One region of the Paraburkholderia caffeinilytica genome, then DNA from elsewhere that is predicted to be linked to it. Evidence: riboswitches for the same ligand, from Rfam matches in the RefSeq annotation. Region 1 holds a riboswitch; the other holds the start of a gene.
The links. A riboswitch is a leader RNA that binds a small molecule or an ion and turns the genes downstream of it on or off. The one in region 1 is predicted to bind glycine.
Positions count from the first base shown of each region.

Region 2: linked by a shared signal. The riboswitch ahead of DSC91_RS06535 (D-amino acid dehydrogenase) and the one ahead of gcvT (glycine cleavage system aminomethyltransferase GcvT) in region 1 are both predicted to bind glycine.

Region 1 covers NZ_CP031467.1:2,035,686-2,047,451, reverse strand. Annotated here, with positions in the region: gene DSC91_RS25465 (L-serine ammonia-lyase) at 1-231, opposite strand, end outside; gene DSC91_RS25460 (alginate lyase family protein) at 260-1,390, opposite strand; gene gcvP (aminomethyl-transferring glycine dehydrogenase) at 1,508-4,438, opposite strand; gene gcvH (glycine cleavage system protein GcvH) at 4,533-4,913, opposite strand; gene gcvT (glycine cleavage system aminomethyltransferase GcvT) at 5,054-6,172, opposite strand; glycine riboswitch at 6,253-6,424, opposite strand; glycine riboswitch at 6,459-6,559, opposite strand; gene DSC91_RS25440 (hypothetical protein) at 6,701-7,054, opposite strand; gene DSC91_RS25435 (oxidoreductase) at 7,264-8,313, opposite strand; gene DSC91_RS25425 (UvrD-helicase domain-containing protein) at 8,743-10,833, shown strand; gene DSC91_RS25420 (hypothetical protein) at 10,968-11,546, shown strand; gene DSC91_RS25415 (c-type cytochrome) at 11,643-11,766, opposite strand, start outside.
Region 2 covers NZ_CP031466.1:1,452,519-1,464,284, reverse strand. Annotated here, with positions in the region: gene DSC91_RS06580 (LLM class flavin-dependent oxidoreductase) at 1-833, shown strand, start outside; gene DSC91_RS06575 (SLATT domain-containing protein) at 966-1,484, shown strand; gene DSC91_RS06570 (DUF4118 domain-containing protein) at 2,042-2,812, shown strand; gene DSC91_RS06565 (alpha/beta hydrolase) at 2,816-3,703, shown strand; gene DSC91_RS06560 (MipA/OmpV family protein) at 3,700-4,647, shown strand; gene DSC91_RS06555 (YceH family protein) at 4,702-5,406, opposite strand; gene DSC91_RS06550 (helix-turn-helix domain-containing protein) at 5,707-6,279, shown strand; gene DSC91_RS06545 (GNAT family N-acetyltransferase) at 6,292-6,819, shown strand; gene DSC91_RS06540 (LysE family translocator) at 6,929-7,561, opposite strand; glycine riboswitch at 7,776-7,869, shown strand; gene DSC91_RS06535 (D-amino acid dehydrogenase) at 8,042-9,253, shown strand; gene DSC91_RS06530 (DUF4303 domain-containing protein) at 9,389-9,919, opposite strand; gene DSC91_RS06525 (DUF6531 domain-containing protein) at 9,942-11,766, opposite strand, start outside.

The sequences.
Region 1 (11,766 bases):
GTCGGGTGCGTCGCCCATCAAACCCAGCATCACGCCGCGATCGGTGCCGTGACCCTTGCCGGTCGCGCCGAGCGACCCATACAGATCCACTTTCACCGACGCGGTCGCGCCGAGCAGCCCGTCGCGTTCGAGTCCTTGCGCGAACATCAGCGCTGCACGCATCGGCCCGACCGTATGCGAACTGGACGGGCCAATGCCGATTTTGAAGAGGTCGAACACACTGACTGCCATTTACTGCTCCCTGCTGATAAAAGTTAGTTTAGCGCGCCGGCAGCGGTAAGCACACGGCCAGCCACGCGGGCGGCGTCGGTGCGAGCTGCAGCGCGATCGGCGTATAGCGTCCGTCGAGACGCGCCGCCAGGTGAAACAGTTCTGTCGCGTTTTTCGGATCCCATTGACCTGAAAAACCGGGCACACCGGCCTCACGGCGTTTGGCATCGAACGGAACGTTCGAATGCACGAATTCTTCATGCGTTTTGCTGCCGTCCGCGTACGGCGTGAGCCAATTCAGCGCGGCAGCCAGCGACGCGCCGTTTTCCCCCTTTTCCGGCAACCAGTTGCGGTTGTGGCGGCGCGCAGCGAGCGCAGCGGTCACGAGCGGCTGCAGGTCGTACGTGACATAGTGCAGCGCGTCGCGCTCGCCGAAATCGAAAGTCGAGCCGTCGGGCGCGATGTTGTCGCCGATATGCTCGTCGAACAGGCGCTGCGCCGCGTTGATCATCTTGCGGTTATCCAGCGTGAACGCGGCCATCGAGATCAGCTTGATCCGGTGGCTTTGCCAGTTGTTCTTGAAGGTACCCATGAGCGGCCGCGGCTGCGCGTCGATCTGCGCGATATAGCCGCTCGCTAGCTTCGTCAGGAACGCCATTGATGCATTGCGCGTCTTCACCGGCAACGCGCTCGCGGTCATGTCGTAGGCGAGGATCAGGCCTTCGAAATGGGTTTCGTCGATCGGATTGAAACTGGGTTGGTAAGTCGTGACCCATGCATACAGCAAGCGGTCGACCAGCTTCAGATAACGGTCGTCACTGGTTGCGCGCCAGGCGAGCGCCGCGTCGCGCAGCAGATCGAGATCCTTCTCTGCCTCGACGCTCTGATCGTGGATGCCCTCGTGCGGCAGCGTGCCTTCGGTATGCAGTTTCGCTACCGCATGCGGCGGGTCGTTCAGATGTGCCTGCACATTGCTCACCAGCGCCTTGACGCCGGGATCGGCATTCGTGCGCTCGCTGGTTTGCAGCGCGGGCGCTGCGCAAAAATTCATTGCGGCTTGCGCCTGGCGCAGCGGCAGCAGCACCGCTGCGCCAGCCAGCAAGAGCGTGCAAGCCTGCTGCCACGTTTGGGTTCGCCTGATTTCGGTCCGGCTTTGCATCAATCGCACCTTTCGCGCCATGCGAAACTCCTCGTTAGGCTGATTCGGTGTGTGATGTTAGCCGTTTGCGGACACAAGCGACAGAACCGCGCAACGCCTGCTTACAAGCTTCAGACGATGCGCGGTTTGCGGCCTGGCTTACTCGTAGTCGGCGATCGGCACGCAGGAGCAGAACAGATTGCGGTCGCCGTACACGTTGTCCGCACGGCCGACCGGCGGCCAGTACTTCTTCGCGATCAGCGTGGGCAACGGATACGCGGCGGTTTCGCGCGCGTACGCATGCTTCCAGTCGTTCGCGATGACCACCGCTGCCGTATGCGGCGCGTGCTTGAGCGGATTGTCTTCGCGGTCCGAGCGGCCTTCCTCCACCGCGCGGATTTCGTCGCGGATCGCGATCATCGCCTCGATGAAGCGGTCGAGTTCTTCCTTCGATTCCGATTCGGTCGGCTCGACCATCAGCGTGCCCGGCACCGGGAAGCTCATGGTCGGCGCGTGGAAGCCGTAGTCGGCGAGACGCTTGGCGACGTCGTCGACGGTGATGCCGCTGGTTTCCTTGATTGGGCGCAGATCGAGAATGCACTCGTGCGCGACCAGTCCGCCCGGGCCGGAGTACAGCACCGGATAATGCGGCGCGAGTTTGTTCGCGACGTAATTCGCGTTGAGGATCGCGGTTTCGGTGGCCGCCGTGAGGTTCTTCGCACCCATCATCGCGATGTACATCCACGAGATCGGCAGGATCGACGCGGAGCCGTACGGTGCGCCCGACACGGCGCCGATGCCGTTCGGCGTGCGCTCATAGCCCGACGAAATCTGATTCGGCAGGAATTGCGCGAGATGCGCGCCGACTGCAACCGGACCGACACCCGGTCCGCCGCCGCCGTGCGGAATGCAGAAGGTCTTGTGCAGGTTCAGGTGCGAGACGTCACCGCCGAACTGACCCGGCGCGCACAGGCCGACCATTGCGTTCATGTTCGCGCCGTCCACATAGACCTGACCGCCGTGCGCATGCACGATCTCGCAGATTTCGCGGACGTTCGATTCGAACACGCCGTGCGTGGACGGATACGTGATCATGATCGCCGCGAGCTTGTCGGCGTGCTGATCGGCTTTCTTCTTCAGGTCGTCGATATCGACGTTGCCTTGCGCGTCGCAAGCCACCACGATCACCTGCATGCCGGCCATTTGCGCCGACGCCGGGTTCGTGCCGTGCGCCGAAGCGGGAATCAGGCAGACGTTGCGGTGGCCTTCGCCGCGCGACGCGTGGTACGCATGAATGATCAGGAGGCCCGCGTACTCGCCTTGCGAGCCGGCATTCGGTTGCAGCGACACGGCTGCGTAGCCGGTGGCCGCGACCAGCATCTGTTCGAGCTGATCGATCATTTCGCGGTAACCGACCGTTTGCTCGGCCGGCGCGAACGGGTGAATCTGACCGAATTCGGGCCACGTGACCGGCAGCATTTCCGAGGTCGCGTTCAGCTTCATCGTGCACGAGCCGAGCGGGATCATCGAGCGGTCGAGTGCCAGATCCTTGTCGGAGAGGCTGCGCAAATAGCGCAACATTTCCGTTTCCGAATGGTGACGGTTAAACACGTGGTGCGTGAGGTACGCGCTGGTGCGTTCGAGCGCGGCGGGCACGGTGCTCTCGGCGGGGAGTTCGGCGTCGAGTGCATCGATTTGCGGGACTTCGTCGACGAACGCCGCTTGCGCGAATGCCGCGAGCAGATCGGCGAGGTCGCTGCGCGTGGTGGTTTCGTCGATCGAGATGCCGACGCGCGTGTCGCTCACGCGGCGCAGATTGATGCGCCTCGCGGTCGCCGCGTCATGCAGCGCCTGGGTGCGTGCACCGGTTTCGAACGTGAGCGTGTCGAAGAACGTGTCGTTGACGAGCGCGTAACCGAGCTTCTTCGCGCCGGCCGCGAGCAGCGCAGCGATCCGGTTCACGCGTAGTGCGATCGTCTTCAGGCCGTGCGGGCCGTGATAGACGGCGTACATGCTGGCCATGATCGCGAGCAGCGCTTGCGCGGTACACACGTTCGAGGTCGCCTTCTCGCGACGGATGTGTTGTTCGCGCGTTTGCAGCGCGAGACGCAGCGCGGGGTTGCCCTGCGCGTCGACGGTCACGCCGACCAGACGGCCCGGCATCTGACGCTTGAATTCATCGCGCACGGCGAGGTAAGCCGCGTGCGGGCCGCCGAAACCCACCGGCACGCCGAAACGCTGGGTGTTGCCGACGGCCACGTCCGCGCCCCATTCGCCCGGCGGCGTGAGCACCGTCAGCGCGAGCAGATCGGCGGCGACCACCACGTGGCCGCCCGCTGCGTGGATCGCGTCTGCGAGTGCGCGGTAGTCGCGCACATCGCCGTTCACGCCCGGGTATTGCAGCAGCACGCCGAACGCATTCGCGTTCGCCGCTTCCGCAGCCGGGCCGACTTTCACTTCGATACCGACCGGCGTGGCGCGCGTCTTCACCACTTCGATGGTTTGCGGCAGCACGTCGTCGGCAACGTAGAACACGTTCGACTTCGGCTTGCCGATGCGTTGCAGCAGCGTCATCGCTTCGGCGGCGGCAGTGGCTTCGTCAAGCAGCGAGGCGTTCGAGATCGCCAGACCCGTCAGGTCGACAATCATTTGCTGGAAGTTCAGCAACGCTTCCAGACGGCCTTGCGAGATTTCCGGCTGATACGGCGTGTACGCGGTGTACCAGGCCGGATTTTCGAGCACGTTACGCAGGATCACCGTCGGCGTGTGCGCGTTGTAGTAACCCTGTCCGATGTACGAGCGGAACACCTGGTTCTTGTCCGCCAGCTCACGCAGCGCGGCGAGCGCTTCCGCTTCGCTCTTCGGCTGGGCGAAGGGACCGAGCGGCAGCGTTTCGGTGCGGCGGATCGTCTTCGGAATGACGGCGTCGATCAGCGCCGCGCGCGACGCGAAGCCGAGGGCTTCGAGCATCGCATGCTGGTCGGCCGAATCCGGGCCGATGTGCCGTTCGGCGAAGGCGTCATGCACTTCGAGCGCGGCGAGCGAGAGAGGAGTGCGGTTCATCAGACGATCCGGGTGTTCGAGCTTCATGAGGTGTTCCTGGCGGTGCGGGCGTCCGTTCGACGATGGAATCGGACGCGCCGCGCCTGTCGGGTTTAAACGTAAAGGTGCAACTTGCGGTGAATCAGGCGCCGATCGCCTTCGCGTACGCGTCCGCGTCGATCAGGCGATCCTGCGATGCGTCCGCGGCCGGCTTGATCTTGAAGAGCCAGTTGTCGTACGGCGCGCTGTTGACGCCGTCCGGCGTGTCGGCGACGGCCGGGTTCGCTTCGATGATCTCGCCCGAAACCGGTGCGTAGATGTCGGAGGCGGCTTTCACCGACTCGATCACGGCGACGGTGTCGCCGGCGCCCACGGTCTTGCCCAGTTCCTGGACTTCGAAGAAGACGATATCGCCGAGCGCTTCCTGCGCGTGGTCGGTGATGCCGACCGTCAGCGTGCCGTCCGCTTCGGTGCGGACCCACTCGTGCGATTCGGTGTATTTCAGATCGGCCGGGATGCTCATCGGATGCTCCTATGCGGTGTGATTCGGTATGAACTTAAAAAGGGCGCCCAAACCTGGCGCTTCGCGCCTGGCCCCCAGCAGGGGCAAGAAAACCTGGGTACGCCAGTGTTTTCCTGAAAGGTGACGCACGCGCCGGCTGCTTAAACTGCGAGCACCTTGCCGTTGCGCACGAACGGCAGTTTTACCACGCTTGCGGGTACGTTTTTGTCACGAATCTGGACGTGAACGGTATCGCCCGGCTGCACACCTTTCGGCACGCGCGCAAAGGCGATCGATTCCTGCATCGTGGGCGAAAAAGTGCCGCTGGTGATTTCGCCTTCGCCCTGCGGCGTGACGACTTTCTGGTGAGCGCGCAGCACGCCCGCCGCCTTGCCGTTTTCCTTCAGCAGGATCAGACCGACGAACGCCGCCTGCGAGCCGTCGGCTTCAAGCTTTTTCTTGCCGACAAATTCACGCGGCGAAGTCAGATCGACGGTCCAGGCGAGGCCGGCGTCGAGTGGCGAGACGGTGTCGTCCATATCCTGGCCGTACAGGTTCATGCCGGCTTCGAGGCGCAGCGTGTCGCGCGCGCCGAGACCGGCGGGGCGCACGCCTTGTGCTTGCAGCGCGTTCCACAGTGCTGCGACGTGATCCGCCGGGACGATGATTTCGAAACCGTCTTCGCCGGTGTAGCCGGTGCGGGCAACGGTGAGTTCGCCGAACGGCGTGCCTTCGACGCGGGCGGCGTTGAAAGGCTTCAATGCTTCGGTGGCAGCGCGTGCGGCCGGCACGGTTTGCCAGACTTTTTCGCGGGCGTTCGGACCTTGCACGGCGACGATCGCGTAGTCGCGGCGCGGCGTGATGGTCAGGCCGAAGTTGCCCTCGGCGTTGAGCTTGCCGAACCAGGCGACGTCTTTATCGGCCGTGCCGGCGTTGACGACCACGCGGAAGTGATCTTCGCCGAAGTAGTAGACGATCAGATCGTCGATCACACCGCCGTTCGGGTTCAGCAGACAGGAGTAGAGCGCGCGGCCCGGCGTTTGCAGCTTGGCGACGTTATTGGCCAGCGCGTATTCAAAAAAGGCGCGCACGCGCTCGCCGGTGAAATCGACGACGCACATATGCGAGACGTCGAACATCCCGGCGTCGGTGCGCACGGCGCGGTGTTCGTCGATCTGCGAGCCGTAGTTGACGGGCATGTCCCAGCCGCCGAAATCGACCATGCGAGCGTTGAGCGCACGATGGGTGGCGTTGAGCGGGGTGTGTTTGAGTTCGGTCATGGGGCCTCGGGCGTCTCGCGAAACAAAAAAGGCCATGCGGCGCTACGCCTCGCGGCGGATGCCTGCGAGCGATGGCGTTGCATGACCCCTCTGTCCTCGATACCTGAGAGATTGCGCTCCCGTGCGATGTTGCAGCTGTCATCGCTACGGTGAAACGCGCGCCCCTTCGGTGGGCAGCCTGCCAGAATCTGCTCGACGTACGTTCGATGTACGCGACGCAGACGGCTACTGCCGCTCTCCAGAGTGCGAAAAACCGGTGCCTTGATCTTGCTTGGGCGCGGGTTCTTCGACGCGGTCGGTCCTTTTGCCTGAGAGTTTGCGGGTGTGCCCCTTCGGCGGCGCGGCCTGCGATTTTCTGCGGCCAGCACGCTCTCCCGACGCGTGCGGCGAATGTACGCGAGGGCCGGGGGCTTGTCAAATAAAGGCCCGCAAGGGGCGTGGCGGTTGGCGCTGCAAGATCGCGACAGTCAAAAAAAGCGCGGGACGTGACGCCCGCGCTTTTTTGCTTCAGTGCCCGAACCGGCCCGATTATTCGCCGATGGCGTGCGCTGCGTTATCCAGTTCCTGGTTCAGCACATGCTGTTCGTCGCCGGACAGGCCGCCGCCGTGTTGTGCCGCCATATCGTGGGCCTCCTGACGGATTACGTCGAGGCGGTGGTGCAGTGCGCCGCCTTGCGGGGGCGGGTAATAGCCTTGATTGACGCGAGCGTCGATGCGGCGGCTCAAGTTGTCGATACGGCCATTGACCTGGCTGAAGCGCTGATCCGCGATTTGCTGCGGGTTAGGGCGCGGCGCCGGCGCGGGTTGCTGGGGAGCCACCACGCAGGCGGCCAGGGAACTGAGCAAAGCGCATGCTGCTACTGCGCGGACGATACGGGGCATGGACTCTCCGGAAGTCGTTGTCGTTTTGTAGTGCTACTGGGGTAGCAACGGATTGCCGGGAATTCGCGCTGACCGCAGAGGCGGGGTTATTTGTAACGTTATGTTCCTTTCGGGATTGTCAGGCTTTGGCTCATGGCGTCTTTGGCGGCGGCATGGTCTGCGTGCTGCCGCCAAATGGCCAGAAAGCGTCCCGCAGCGTACGGCAATAATCAGCGAATACGTTCGAACGGCAGCCGGACGCCTTCCTCGGAACTCCGGGCTGCAAGCTCGATGATCGTCATGACGTCGACCGCATCCTGAGGGCTGATGGGAAACTTCGCGCCGTTCTGAATGGCGTCCGCCAAGGCAATATAAAAGCCGATGTATTCCCCATTGCGCGTAGGCACTTCCCGCTCGACTTCCTGATCGCCTTCGAGCACGCGCAATACCCCAGCCGTGTTGCCGGCGCCGAATCCCTCGTCGCCGGGCCGTAAGCCGGCTTTCAACTGATCCTCCTGCGTATCGAGCCCATATTTCACGTAGCTCCCTTGCGTGCCGTGAATCGCAAACCTTGGCGCGACCAAGGCAGTCAACGCGCTTGCATGCAACACCACCTCGAAGTCGCCGTACCCGAGCTGGATATGGACGTAGTCCGGCGCACTGGCCTGGTCGCGATGCGTCCGAACCGTCGCGGACACGGTCTGCGGTGCGCCGAACAGCGCCAACGCCTGATCGATCAGGTGCGGTCCGAGATCGAATAGCAGACCGCCGCCGCGCGAAGCCTCCTCGCGCCAACGCTGCCGAACCTCCGGCCGGAAACGGTCGAAATGCGATTCGTATTGCGTGATGCGCCCCAACTCTCTGCTGGCCAGCAGATCCCGCACGGTCAGGAAATCACCGTCCCAGCGGCGGTTGTGAAAGGGCACGAACCGCTTGCCGCGAGCCAGTGCAATGTTGGCGAGCGTGTGGGCGTCGGCGGCGGTCAGCGTGACGGGCTTGTCGACCACCACGTGCTTGCCCGCTTCCAGCGTGCGGCGCGCCAGGTCGAAATGCGTGTCATTGGGCGTCGCGATGACGACGCAGTCGATTTCTTCGAGCGCCAGCAGGGCGTCCAGATCGGCCACCACTTTTGCGTGCGGGTAATCGGCCAGCGCGTGCTCGGGCTGACTCGTCGCGATGGCCGCGATGCTCGCTCTCCCGCAGTGCTCGATTACCGGCGCATGAAAGGTCGCGCCAGCGAAACCGTAACCCATCAATCCAATCTTCAGCGATGCGGACATGCGTGTCTTCCTGCAAAAACGGCGCGCCGCTTTGCCACCGCGGCGACGGCGCGCAACGCCGTAATTGTGGCATGTCCCGAAGGCGGACTGTCGGCAACGTCGCAGGCGTCTTGTCGACGGCGGCTGCCCGGCGGCGCTCGGGCGGCAGTTGACGCGGCATTCACGGCAGCGAGTTCGAGCCGCCGTTTTTGTCCCCTGACTGGCTGCCACCGCGGTCTTCATTCCAGGTCGCTCGTCAGCTTGTCTGTCGCGGCATCGGCTCCGGTCATCCGTGTTAACATCGCTCCTCTCGCGCGGATCGCAGCGAGCCGGAACGCCCGTTGCACCGAGGCGCGCTCCAGCCGCCCGCCCCGCGCAGCATGCCCCCGGGCCTTCGGTCTCGCGATTCCGCACCCAAGCGCCCTCAACCGCATTACCCATCCACAGACGATGTCCGCAGGCCTGAACCCCGCTCAAAATGAAGCGGTCCGTTATCTTGACGGTCCGTGTCTCGTGCTCGCCGGCGCAGGCAGCGGCAAGACGCGCGTGATCACGCAGAAAATCGCCCATCTGATCGAAGCCAAAGGCTTCGAGCCGCGCCACATCGCCGCCGTCACGTTCACGAACAAGGCCGCGCTGGAAATGCGCGAGCGCGTCGGCAAGCTGCTCGAAGGCAAGACGCTCACCACGCCCGGCAAGGAAGGCCGCAAAGTGCCCGTCAACCAGCTGACGGTTTGCACCTTCCACTCGCTCGGCGTGCAGATTCTGCGGCAGGAAGCGGAACACGTCGGCCTGAAGCCGCAGTTCTCGATCATGGATTCGGACGACTGCTTCGGCATGATCCAGGAGCAGGTCGGCTCGACGGACAAGGGCTTTATCCGCAAGATCCAGTCGATTATTTCGCTGTGGAAGAACGGCATGATCATGCCGGAACAGGCGATCGCGATCGCCGCGAACGAGGACGAGCATCAGGCCGCGATCGTCTACCGCAATTACGTGGCGACACTGCACGCGTATCAGGCGGTCGATTTCGACGATCTGATCCGCCTGCCCGCCGAACTCTTCGAGAAGAACGAGCAGGTGCGCGACCGCTGGCAAAACAAGCTGCGCTATCTGCTGATCGACGAGTATCAGGACACCAACGCGTGCCAGTACGAGCTGGTGAAACTGCTGGCCGGCAAGCGCGCCGCTTTCACGGCTGTCGGCGACGACGACCAGGCGATTTACGGCTGGCGCGGCGCGACGCTCGAAAATCTCGGGCAGCTCAGCAAGGATTTTCCGAAGTTGCATCTGATCAAGCTGGAGCAGAACTACCGCTCGACAGTGCGCATTCTCACCGCCGCGAACAACGTGATCGCGAACAACCCGAAGCTGTTCGAAAAGAAGCTCTGGTCCGAGCACGGCATGGGCGACACGATCACCGTCACACCTTGCAACGACGAAGAGCACGAGGCCGAATCCGTGGTGTTCCGCCTGTCCGCGCACAAGTTCGAGCGGCGCGCGAATTTCCGCGATTACGCGATCCTGTACCGCGGCAATTTCCAGGCGCGCATCTTCGAACAGGTGCTGCGGCGCGAGCGGATTCCGTATGTGCTGTCCGGCGGGCAGTCGTTCTTCGACAAAGCCGAGATCAAGGATATCTGCGCGTATCTGCGCCTGATCGCCAACGCAAACGACGACCCGGCGTTCATCCGCGCGATCACCACGCCGCGCCGCGGCGTCGGCAATACGACGCTCGAAGCGCTCGGCTCGTTCGCGGGCCAGGCGAAGGTGTCGCTATTCGAAGCGGTGTACATGGGCGGCATCGAGGCGCGCCTGTCGCCGCGTCAGATCGAACCGATGCGCGTGTTCTGCGACTTCATGCAGCGCCTCACCGATCGCGCCGAGAAAGATGCCGCCGGGACCTTGCTCGACGAACTGATGGATGCGATTCACTACGAAGCCTATCTGTACGACGCGTTCGACGAACGCCAGGCGCAGGCCAAGTGGCAGAACGTGCTGGAGTTCATGGAATGGTTGAAGCGCAAGGGCACCAAGGCTGAGCCTGAAGGTTCGGAGAAGAGCGAAGCAACCGGCTACGACACCGCCGACGGCTTCGGCGACACGGGCAAGAGTCTGCTCGGCTTGATCCAGACCGTCGCGCTGATGTCGATGCTCGAAGGCCGCGAAGAAGATCCGGACGCCGTGCGGCTCTCGACCGTGCATGCGTCGAAGGGGCTGGAGTATCCGCACGTGTTTCTGGTGGGCGTCGAAGAGGGCATCATGCCGCATCGTGGCGGCCCGGACGACGAACCGATCGACGACGCGCGCATCGAGGAAGAGCGTCGTTTGATGTACGTCGCGATCACGCGGGCGCAGCGCAGCCTGCATCTGAACTGGTGCAAGAAGCGCAAGCGCGCGAGAGAGACCGTGGTGTGCGAGCCGTCGCGCTTCATCCCCGAAATGCTGCTCGACGACGCCCCGCCGCCGACGCCCGAAGAAGCACCGATGTCGCCGAAAGACCGGCTCGCGAGTTTGAAGGCGCTGTTGCAGAAGCCTTGATCGTGGGGCGCATGCAAGACCCCGTGCGCGGCAGGTGCATCGGCGGTTTTTCGACGTGCGCAGGCTACAGTGGCACGGCCCGTTAGTCGGACGTCGAACGGACTTCGAACGGGCGCCACTCGGAGACTGCTCGCATGCCCATGCCACCGCTCGCGCATTATCGCCGTGCACTCGAAACCTATATCGACGCGAAAGACAACACGCGTGCCCACCGCATCGCCGAGGCCTTCGCGCCGGACGCGGTTCTCACCATTTCGCTTGCCACGTCGAATATCGCGTTTCCGGCGCGCACGGTCGGTACCGATGCGATAGCGAAAACGCTCGTTACCGATTTCGGCGCGCAATACGCGCAGTGCCGCACCTATTACGTGTGTGATTCGCTCGCGGTGGAGAACGGCGCGATCGACGCGTTGCCGTGGCTGGTGGTGATGCGCGAACGGGCCACCGGCGCGTTGCGCGTCGGCCATGGGGTGTACCGGTGGAGTTTCGACGCGGCGCCGGCCGTCACGGGGTTTCATATCCACATTGCGCGGATGGACGTCGTGCCCGACGTCGACGGCAAATTGCTCGACGCGTTGCAGGATGGGTTGAGTTATCCGTGGCTCGTACCCGCTGAGCTGCACGCGCATTTCACGTCGCTCGCTCGCAGCACGCCGGCGTTGGCATTTGTCGAGGCGTTCGGCCGTCCCGCGGCTGCATCGGCGGGTGCCTGACTTTCCGGTGCACCGAGCGCTCGCACACTAAAAAATCCCTGCCCGTGTCGCCACGGGGCAGGGATTTTTTGTTTTACGACGACCGCCGGAAGCGCCTTACTTCGCCGCGCTGACCATATAGTCGACGGCGGCCTTCACGTCTGCGTCGGAAGCCGTCGAACCGCCTTTGGCCGGCATCGCGCCCTTGCCGTGCAGCGCGTAGTTGTAGACCGTGTCCATT
Region 2 (11,766 bases), on a different replicon from region 1:
TCGCGGCGTTGACCGAACGCATCGAGATCATCGCCGCCATCAAGCCGTATCTGTATCACCCGGTGGTGTTGGCAAAGATGGCGCAGCAGATCGAACACATCAGCGGCGGGCGCTTCGCGATCAACCTGGTCAACGCGTGGAATCGTCCCGAACTGGAGCGCGCGGGCATCGGCTTTGCGGAGCACGACGCGCGCTATGCGTACGGGCGCGAGTGGATCACGGTGGTGGATTCCCTGCTGCGCGGCGAACGTACGCGTTTTCGCGGCGAGCATTTTAATTTGGATGACTATCTATTGCGCCCCGCGGATCCGTTTCGCAACCGTCCGCGCATCTATGTCGGCGGCGAGTCGGAACCGGCGCGGCAACTGGTCGCCGACAAGGGCGACGTGTGGTTCATCAATGGCCAGCCACTGGATGACGTCAAAGCGTTGATCGCAGATGTTTCGGGACGCAAGCGCCCCGCGCCGCACGAACCGTTGCGTTTTGGTTTGTCGGCCTTCGTCATCGCTCGCGATTCCGACGAGGCCGCCGATCGGCACCTCGCCCATCTGTTCGCACTGGCCGCAAAAGATGCCCCGCTACGTGAGCAGCAGAAACCGAACATCGACCCGAAGGCGGTGATGTTCCAGACCTTCGCGCAAACGCCGCGGGTGGGTTCGAACGGCGGCACAGCGGCTGGACTGGTCGGCAGCTACGACACGGTCGCGCGGCGGATCGCCGGCTTTCATCGGGCCGGGATCGAGTTGTTCATGCTGCAATTCCAGCCGTTCGAGACCGACATGCGCGTTTTTGCCGAAGAAGTCATTCCGCGGGTGCGTCGCCTGCTTGGCTAGTCCGGGCGATTTCAGGGGCTTTAAGGAGCTTTAAGGGGCTTTCCGCCGCTTTCAGCGCGTCGCACTCATGTGGCACAGTATCGTCAGACGCATGCGCCACGTTTGCGATACTGGACAGACCTGATGAGCGACATGAAAAACCCGACCGCATATGAGCCCCCCGTCGACGAAGACCAGTTGCTGCTGAAGTGGATCCGGCGCGCGCGTGAATCCCAGATGAGCCATTACGACATGGCCGACCTGCTGTCGGCGCGAGACCGCAGCGTCGGCTGGCTGGTCACCGCATTGACCGCGTTCGTGGGGACCGCCGTGTTCGCATCGCTGAGTTCGACCGCCGTCTCTCCGGCGCTCAGGATCTTCGTGGGCTTCGTGAGCGTGGCGGCCGCCGTCTCCGCCGCGCTGCAGACGTTCCTCCGATACGCGGAGCGTGCGGAAAAGCATCGCGCGGCGGGTGCGCGCTATGGCGCGGTGCGGCGCAGGCTGGAAGCGATCTTCGCAGGCGACGCCGATGCCCGCAACGGCCACTATCTCACCGCGATCCGCGACGAACTCGACCGGCTCGCCGAGGATTCACCGAATGTGCCGCCGCGCATCTTCTATCGCACCCAGCGAACCTTGTCCGCCGAGCCGCGAAGAAGCCGCGATGCCTGAGCGGCCATGTCGCTCGCCTGAAAGCTACGGTGTGGCGGACACCGGCAACCTCATCGGCCGCGCGCGTTCTTCGGCCAGTTCAAGGCGCGCGACAAGATCGGCATGGCTCGATCCAGTTGGCTGCCGCTATCGTGGAATGTGGGGCGTCGTCAATGTTCTGTGTCGTTTGTAAAAGGCATTAACTTCAATTGAAACAACGTAGCGGCTGATGTATATGCGCGGAACCCGTGACGCATCATTTGCCCATTCGGTTTCAATTGCCAAGATCGGCCACAATGCCTGTGAAAGCACCGGAAAGCCTTTATGCGCCGCGCCTGGAGCACTCTTAAGCGTCACTTAAGGACACTGTGTGCACAATGCACGCTCGTGTAAATGCGCTTATTCATGGGCAGGTTTTTCCGCCGCCCATTCGAAGCACGATATTCCCGTCCGGTCTTCCGGTGTTGACGTCTTTTCGGGCATTTGCATCCGCCCGATTATGGTATTGTCCGACCTGCGCTTTAAAGCGCATTGCCACACTCAATCGGGAAGCGCAATCGCTCCCTTAAAAAAAGATTATGGAAGTACAAAACGCCCGCCGTTGGGCACCACGGGGAACACGCGTCTGGCTCGCCGCAGCCGCCGCATTGGCGATCGCCAGCGGATTGCGCATGTTGCTCCATCCGATGCTGGGACCGATCATGCCGGGCACTGCGTTCTGTATCGCGGCAGCGCTGGTCGAGTATTTTTGCGGGCTGGCTCCGGCGCTCACGGTCATGCTGCTCGGCCTCGGTATCGCCGACTATCTGTTCGTCCCGCCCTACGCAACCATTGCCGTATTCGATCGCGCCGATCTGATCCTGCTGGTCTCGTATCCATTGGTGACCCTGATCGTCATCATTCTGATGGAACGCCTGCGCCGCTCGCAGTTTCGTGCGGAACTGATCGCATCCGTTGCACAGTCGCGCTATGAGATGCTGCTGCGTCACGACAACGAACGCATGCTGGCACGCCGCGCCGTCGACGAAACGCACCGGCTGCTGCGCCATCTGTCGCATCATCACAAGACCTTTATTTTCATTCAGGCACTCGAGCGCAACGCGCTGCAACCGGTGGACGACGTCAAGCCGCACGGCGTGCTGCCGCGTCTGCCCAACGAAATTGCGCCGGGACCGCGTTTTGCCGATGTCGATCCCGAAGACATCCAGCGGCTCAGCAAGGCACTGTGGCCCGGCAGCCATCGCGTGCGCCTGAAAATCGGCGACGGCGCGTCGCGGCTGACCGAGTGCGTGTGCGAACGGTTCACCACGCACGCCGGCGAATTTCTCGTGCTGCGGATCGGAACCTGATCCATGAACCAACCAACGAGTCTCTTCTTACCCGGCGACGATCATGCCGTGCTGATGCTGCACGGCCTGTCGAGCTCGCCGCTCGAACTACGGTTTCTCGCCCGCTATCTGAACACCGAGGGCTTCACCACCTGCGCGCCGGTCCTGCCGGGCTACAGCGCAGGCTCGGAAGAACGGGCAATGGAGGCGTGGCTCGAAGCCGCCGTGCGCGAGTACGACGCGCTGGCCGCGCGCTTTACCCGCGTCTCGATCTGCGGGTTGTCGATCGGTGCGGCCCTCGCGCTGGCGCTGGCGCATCGCCGTCCGGAGGCGCAGTCGCTCGTGTTGTTGTCGCTGACGCTCTCATACGACGGCTGGGCAATCCCCTGGTATCGTTTCCTGCTCAACTGGGCGTACTTCACGCCGATGCGCAAACGCTGGCGCTACCGCGAGGAAGCGCCGTTCGGCCTGCGCAACGAGGCGCTCAGAGCGAAGATTGCCCGCGCGATGCAGCGTAGCGACTTCAGCGAAGTCGGGCCGTCGACGATCTCATTGCCGGCATTGCATCAGGCGAGCCGCCTCGCCGCGAGCGTGCGCGCGCAGGTACGCGACATCAAGACCGATTGCCTGATCGTCCATGCCATCGACGACGAGACGTCGAGCCCTCGCAATGCCCGCTTTGTCGCCACGAATATCGGCGCTGCTTTCTTACGCACAATCTGGCTGGATGATTCGTATCACATGATTACGTCGGACAACGAGCGCGAAATCGTTGCGCGCGAAACCACCCTGTTTCTGCGCGAGAGCGAAGTCGTCCATGGCGGCGACGACAGCGGCAAGCAGCAGGTCGTCTCGAAGGCTTTGGCGCGACGCCTCAGGCAACTCGCGGCGCTCGGCAAGGAGCGCGCATGACGGCGCCCACCACGCTGAGATTCGGCAGCACCGTGCACGCGTCGCTGCGTACTCGTACGCCACGCAGGTTCGGCAGATCCGCGCGCCTGTCGCTGCTGCTCGCCGCTGCGTTGGGCCTTGGCAGTGCGCGCGCTGCGTACGCGGACGACGCAAGCGCGGGTGCGAGCGCGACGAGCGACGCCGGCACGGGCGCTGCAACAGGCACCGACACTGCCGCCGGCGCGGGCACTGCCACCTCCACCGCCGCAGCCACCGACAGCAAATGGAAAATCGGCGTGGGTCCTGGCGTGGTGATTACGCCCAAGTACCCGGGGTCCCGTCAGCTGACCGTATTCCCGTTCCCCGCGCTGGACATCTCATACGACGACCGGATCTTCTCACAGGGTCCCGACGTGCTCGGCGTCAATGTGCTGCGCGGTCCCGCCTATCACGTGGGCGCGGCTCTCAGTTTCGATTTCCAGAGCCGCAAGGAATCCGACGATCCGCGCCTGCATGGACTTGGCAATGTGAATGGCGGGCCCAAGCTGAAGCTTTTCGCCGACTACACGTGGTGGGCATTCACCGGGTCGGTAGCGTTGTACCAGGATATCGCCGGGAATCACCAGGGAACGACGGTCAGCACGGATTTCGTGGCGTCCGCGCCGGTTGGCGGCTGGTTGTTCTCGGTGGGCCCGGGCTTCACCTGGGCGAATGGCACCTATACGCGGACGTTCTTCGGCGTGTCCCGTCAGCAGAGCGCGGCGTCAGGATTGCCCACGTACAACACCAGCGCGGGGGTGCGGGACGTCCATATGAACGCCATGGTGACTTACGACTTTTCAAAGCACTGGAATGGATCGGTTTCCGCCACGTTCGGACGACTGGAGCACGACGCGGCGAATAGCCCGATTACCGAAAAAAGATTCGAGCTCAATACGCTCGCTTCAGTGAACTACAAGTTCTAGTTGCTGGTTTCTCGTGCGCTCGCGGCACGCGAGAAACCAGTAGCCAATCGCGGTTCACTCCCCCGCGCCCAGCTCTTCGACTTCGATCCCCAACTCCGCAGCCATGCGCCGCACCACGATCTGAAGCCGGCTCACCTCATTGGCAAGCCGCTTCTGTTCAGCCTTGACCGCCTCGAACGCGGACAGCGGCACGACTTCATCTTCTCCCCCCGGCTGGGCAAGATCGCTTGCGCTGACTTCGCCGCATAGCAGATGCATCCAGCGATTTTCGCGCTCGCCCGGCGTGCGGGCCAGCTTCACCACTCGCGGCGGATCGTTGGCAGCCAGTTCGTCGAGAAACGCCTCGACCGACGAGATGTCGGCAAATCCGTGCAGGCGCGCGCTGTTCAAGCGCAACTCGGCCGCGGTCTGCGGACCGCGCAGCAGCAGCGTGGTCAGTAACGCAGCCGACTGGCTCGGCAACCCCAACACCCGATTCATGTTGTGCTCGAAGCGCGGCACGCGGCTGCTGCTGCCTTCCATCACCAGGCTCAGCCGCTTCAATCCGTCGACGGCAGTCAGCACCTCGGCCTCCGTCGCGTTCATCACCGGCGCCCGGCCGGTTTTCTGATTGCAACCCAAGGTCAGCGCGTTCAGCGAAAGCGGATAACTGTCCGGTACGGTGTGCTGCTTTTCGACGAGCACGCCGAGCACGCGCCCCTCAAGCAAGGTCAAAGCGCGAATGGAAGGACGGGAAACAGCGTCGGGCGTGGAGTTCATAGCGGATGTCGCGGCATGCGCCGCCGGGTCTCGTGGAGGGTGTGCCTTACCGTTGCACAGCCGGGCGCGGGTTTTAGTTTGTGGGCACTATGATAAACGGCCCGGCCGCTCGTGGTGCACGAATCTCGGCGATGACCTCGCACGTGCGGTGCTCTGTGGCACGACCCGCGTTGCCGCAAGACGTGCTTCCCTGGACCATTCACCCGCCCATCCGCTCGCGCGTCCGGCGATAAGCACGCTTTCGCGCCAGCGTATTTTGTTTCGTTGACGAATTCCCATATTAGAGATAATTTCCCTAATATGGAAAACACATTCTCAGACGACAACGCCATCGACCGCCGTATTGCCCAGCGTCTGCGCGGGCTGCGCGCCGAGCGCAACTGGTCGCTCGACGAGCTTGCCAAGCTGAGCAATGTCAGCCGCGCCACCTTGTCGCGCCTCGAGAACGCCGCCGTCAGCCCCACGGCGAGCGTGCTGGGCAAGCTCTGCGTCGCCTACGGCTTGCCGATGTCGCGCCTCATGCACATGGTCGAGGAAGACTTTGCGCCGCTGGTGCCGCGCGACGCGCAGACGGTCTGGACCGATGCAAGCGTCGGCTTCCGGCGCCGTTCGGTGTCGCCGCCGGCCCAGGCGCTGAGCGGCGAGGCGCTGGAGTGCGAGCTCGACGCCGGCGCGCGCATCACGTATGAAGCGTCGCCGAGAGCCGGCCTCGAACATCACCTGATCCTGCTCGAAGGGCAGTTGCAGATCACCGTCGACGGCCGAAGCCACGACCTGCAACCCGGCGACTGCCTGCGCTATCAGTTGTTCGGTCCCAGCACTTTCGTCACGCCCGCGCACAGCGCGGCGCGCTACATCCTCTTCATCGTCTGAGTTCGAGCCACCATGAACGCGACTGCCATCACGACCTTTTCCGCCGACGACCTCGTTCGCCATCTGCCCGAACTCGGCGCGCTGCTGCATGCCTGCGTCCATGACGGCGCAAGCGTCGGATTTGTACTGCCGTATAGCGTCGAAGAGGGTGAGGCGTTCTGGAGCCGAAAGGTGCTGCCGTCGCTGCGCGCGGGCGCGTTGGTGCTGTTCGTCGCCCGGCATGGCGAGTCGATCGCCGGCACCGTGCAACTCGATCACGACACGATGCCGAATCAGCGCCATCGCGCCGAGGTGCGCAAGCTGCTGGTCCACCCCGGGTTCCGCCGTCAGGGTATTGCCAAAGCGCTGATGGTGGAACTGGAGCGCTGTGCGCACCAGTTGCAGCGCAGCCTGCTGACGCTCGATACGCGCACGGGCGACAAGGCGGAGCCACTCTATGCCGCGCTGGGTTATCAGACGGCCGGCGTGATCCCGCAGTTTTGCCGCGACACGCTGGAGGAGCGGCTTGATTCAACCACCATCATGTACAAGACGCTGTAAGCGTGACGTCGTCGGGCCGCCTGTGAAGTGCGCGCGCAGTGGCCGATCCTGACCGATGCGCCGTGATGGCGGCCGCGACGCAAACACAAGCAAGTCTTCAGCGTGCGGTTTAACGGCGCGAATCGAACGCGATCCGCACCGCCAGGCCGGCGAGCACGGTGCCCATCAGCCACCGTTGCACCAGCAGCCACACCGGCCGCCCGGCGAGAAACCCGGCGATCGAACCCGCCATGCTCGCAATCAGCGCGTTGATCGTGACGGCGATGACGATCTGCACGCAGCCCAGCGCGATCGACTGCGTGAGCACGCTGCCGTGCGCCGGTGAAATGAATTGCGGCAGCAGCGACAGATACATCACGGCGATCTTCGGATTCGCGAGGTTCGTGACGAGGCCCATGGTGAAGAGCTTGCGACGGCTGTCGTGCGGCAGGTCGCGCACCTGAAACGGCGAGCGGCCGCCCGGCTTGACCGCCTGCCACGCCAGATACAGCAGGTAAAGCGCGCCGCCAAAACGCAACGCGTCGTACGCATAGGGCACCGTCAACAGCAGCGCGGTGATGCCAAACGCCGCGCAAAACATGTAGAACACGTAGCCGAGCGCGACTCCGCCGAGCGACACGAGCCCCGCGCGCCGCCCCTGGCAGAGCGATCGCGAGATCAGATAGATCATGTTCGGGCCGGGTGTGAGCACCATGCCAAGCGAGACCAGGGCAAAGGCGAGCAGCGTTGTGGCAGCGGGCACGGCGTTCTCCAGTGTGAATTGAAATCGGGCAATGCGGTCAAATATAGCCGATGCCGTCGATCCAGTCCGCCAATCCCATACGAAACATCCGGATGAGTGGTTGAAAGGCGTTTATCGCATCTGACTACGCCCCTTTTCGTCCGGCTGATTGCGCGCTGCATGACAGGAAACACTTGCGGTGAGGATTTTTGCCCGGTATTGTCATGCCGTTCTGCAACGCAGCGCGGGAGAGATCGTCAGAAGATTGTGACGACGCCGACGGAGCAACCGCCCCGGAAACTCTCAGGCAAAAGGACCGCGCAGCCGGAACATCTGGAGAGCGGCGCCGTGCGCGCCCACCGAAGGGGATTCCCTGCATACCGCTTGCATCGCGCGTACGCTCACGGGAAGAAACTCTCAGGTACATGGACAGATGGGGCATCGACGCCGGTTTCGACACGAAATCGACACCGGTGATGCTCAACTACTCTGGACCATGTCATGTCACGAATCGCCATTATCGGCGCCGGCATTACCGGCGTCACGACTGCTCACGCCCTGGCGCAATGCGGCCACCACGTCACCGTGTTCGAACGTCATCGCTATGCGGCGATGGAGACCTCGTTCGCCAACGGCGGCCAGTTGTCCGCCAGCAATGCCGAAGTCTGGAACAGCGCGGCCACAGTGCTGAAGGGCTTGCGCTGGATGTTCACGCGCGACGCCCCGCTGCTGCTCAATCCAATGCCCACGTGGCACAAGTATTCGTGGATGGGCGAATTTTTGCGGCAGATTCCGCACTACCGCGCGAACACCGTCGAAACGGTGCGGCTCGCGATCGCGGCGCGCGAGCATCTGTTTTCGATCGCCGAGCGCGAAGGGATCGACTTCGATCTGGAGCGGCGCGGCATTTTGCATATCTACAAGACGCGCAAGGAATTCGATGCGGCCGGCAAGGTGAATGAATTGCTGCGCGAAGGTGGGCTGGAGCGGAATCCGGTGACGTCGAGCGAGTTGCATGCGATCGAGCCCACGTTGCACGGCAATTTTTTCGGCGGTTTTTTTACGCCTTCGGATTCCACCGGCGATATTCACAAGTTCACCCGAGGGTTGGCGCAGGCCTGCGTGCGGCATGGCGTGGAATTTCACTACGATGCGGACATTACGTCGATCGAGCAGCCGGCCGAGGGGCGATTTTCGTTGATGGTCAATCTGGAAGGCGAGTCGCAACGGTTTGCCTTCGAGCGGATCGTGGTGTGCGCCGGTGTGAAGAGCCGCGAGTTCGCGGCAATGCTTGGCGATCACGTGAACGTCTATCCGGTTAAGGGTTATTCGATCACCGTGTGCCTGGATGATGAAGCGAGTCAGCAGAACGCGCCGTGGGTAAGTCTGCTCGACGACAGCGCCAAGATCGTGACGAGCCGGCTTGGCGCGGATCGGTTCCGCGTGGCGGGGACTGCGGAGATCAATGGGTTCAATCGCGATATCCGCTCGGATCGGATTGCGCCTTTGGTCGACTGGACTCGACGGTATTTTCCCGAGGTGTCGACTTCGAAGGTGATTCCGTGGGCGGGGTTGCGGCCCATGCTGCCGAGTATGTTGCCGAAGGTCGGGCGCGGGAAACGGCGCGGCGTTTTCTATAACACCGGGCACGGGCATTTGGGGTGGACGTTGTCGGCGGCCACGGCGCAGGTTTTGGCGAATTCTATTCAATAGGTGCTTTTTTTGGCCGCAGGCACGGGTGGCTTTTGCCTGCGGCTTCCTCGTTGAAGCTAGCCGTTGAGGCGCGGCCGAGGGCGGAAAACTGATGAAATTGAAGGCCCACCTGGAAATCCGCCTCCTTGAGCGTTGCTAGTCATACCTTCTTAAAAACGCCTCATACGCGACCGTCGAGTTGAGAGCTTTCGCTGATTCGTTTTCCAATCGGGCAGCATCATCATCGTCGCTAATCGACACAAACAGAACAATCTGTTCCCTGTCCGGTCCCGTGCCAAAAAGGCCCTCGTTGTCGAGCAACTGTAGTGCCGCCACCATGTCGCCGTGCACCCTCTCGACGAAAGAAGGGAAATCCGCGTGTTCAAGTTCAGATCTAAGTCTTGCGGAAATTCCGTTTAAGTTGGAAGCCTTCCACGCTTCATATTTCCATTCGGACACACTCCATTTGAACTCCGGCGCTTCTTCGTCATCAGGAACCTCCATTTCCTTCCTGATCTGCAGCAGCGCTTCGATCGAGTTGGCGGCCGGCACGACGGTCATGGCACTGCTGTCGGTGTATAGCGCGTACGCGTAAAAATGCTCACCCGGTCGGGCAGATCGAAGATCCTCAAAACTTGCTCTTGCTGCGTGAGCAATGTCTCGCTGAAAATCGGAAAAGGTATCCATGGTTTTCTCCGTCCAATCGCTACTATTGATTGCTATTTCCGAAAATGGCCTGGCCAATTTTTTGTAACTCTGCCGTCATTGCGGCAGTCGCGTCTGGAGGCGACAAATCCTGTCGACTGATCGTTGCATCTGCCCTCTGTAGACCATCTGCCACTGCCTTTGCGTTTGCAACGGAGTGGCCGGCATTCGGTGCCCACATGAGCGCCCCTTGATCATATACAGGGTCAATCCCATACTTCTCCGCGATCGCCCGACTCCTCGCCAATTGCGCCTGCATTCTTGGATTGTTAGCAAATTCGCCCTTGAAGATAATGTGATGCGCATGAGGATTTTCCATCCCTTCAGGAGGATTTGTTCCGGACAACTTCTTGAAATAGGTGCCCCAACATTCGGCTAACCCGTTTGGATCACAAAACTGTATCGGATCGTGAACGTATGCATGGGTACGCCAACCGCCATTCAGACCGATTGGATCAACGCTCAGGTAGTGTCCCGTTGAAGGATCATAATAGCGGTTGAGGTTGTAGTGGAGATCATCTTCCTCGTCTGCCCACTGGCCCGGAAAGCGCAGCGACAAATCAAATCCACCGTTTTCGTTCGACTCAGTGATCAATCGTCCCCACAGCGTATGGTCTACTTTACGGACCAGATGTCCTTGTTCATCAAAAATAGCGCCTGGCAACCCGATGGGGTTGGAGATTACTGGGTATATACCGGCATCCGTCTCTTGCGCCAACGGCACAAAGTCGCCCGGGGAGATATGCCATGTCGTCGCGCTTCCTACGGTGCCATTCTTTTCGTGCCACCGCTCGGCAAGCCTCGACCCATCCCACAGAAATCTCACCGCTTCAAGTGTACCGGCAGCGCGCTTCTCCACCCGCCGATTAAACGCGTCGTACCGATAAGTCCAAACCCCTCTTTCCGGTGTACGCACCTTCACCAGCCGGTTCAACCCATCCCACGTGTATTGCCAGGTCTTAGGCCTGAAGCCAGGCTGCTCAACCGTCTTTTCGATCGTCCGCCCGCGCGCATCGTAACGATAGCGTGCGTAACCGACGCGTTCCGGGAGTCCTCCTGGCAGGTAACGGCGAACGTCGGTTGGCCCCTGCCGGCCATGCGCTGCAATGTTGAGGTTCGCGTCATAGCGGTAATGCTCCGGTGGCTGACGGAGGCTATGTACGGACGCTATCTGTCCACGTACGTCACGTTGATACGTCACGCTGTCGGAGTCAGTATCTGCACGCTCCAACTGTCCGGCCGCATCGTACGAATACAGCTGACGCGTGAGTTGTTCCAATGCTTGAACCGGGTTCGACTGTATCTCGTCGAACGCCGATCGCGGCCCCGCGACCTGCCGACGCACACGGCCCAACGCATCGTATTGCCGCTGCATGACGAACTCACCAGCCTGCCGGCCTGTTTCGCGCCCCTGACTGTCGCGCAGGATCGACATCGGACCGACCTTGGTCAGTCCGCCGAACTGGTCGTATTCATACTGCGTCTGCCGATGCGGCGTTATTCGCGCACTGCGTCGACCTTCGGCGTCGTACGCGTGCTTCAGGAGATCACCGTGCTGGTCCTCTCCAATCAGACGCCCCTTTTCGTCATAGCTGAGGCGGGTTACGTGGGCGGACTCTCCTCGCACTTCGGCCATAGCGAGCCGACCCGCATCGTCGTAGGTGTAGGCCAACTCTACGTCGCCGGCATCGACCGTTGCCAATCGACCAGACGGGTCGTACCCATAGCGCCATTTACCCCCGTCCGGCAGCGTCTTTACAAGCAGACGCCCGACAGCATCCCGTTCGTAGTGCGTCGTGCGGCCGCCCCAGTCGATCTCAGTGATGAGC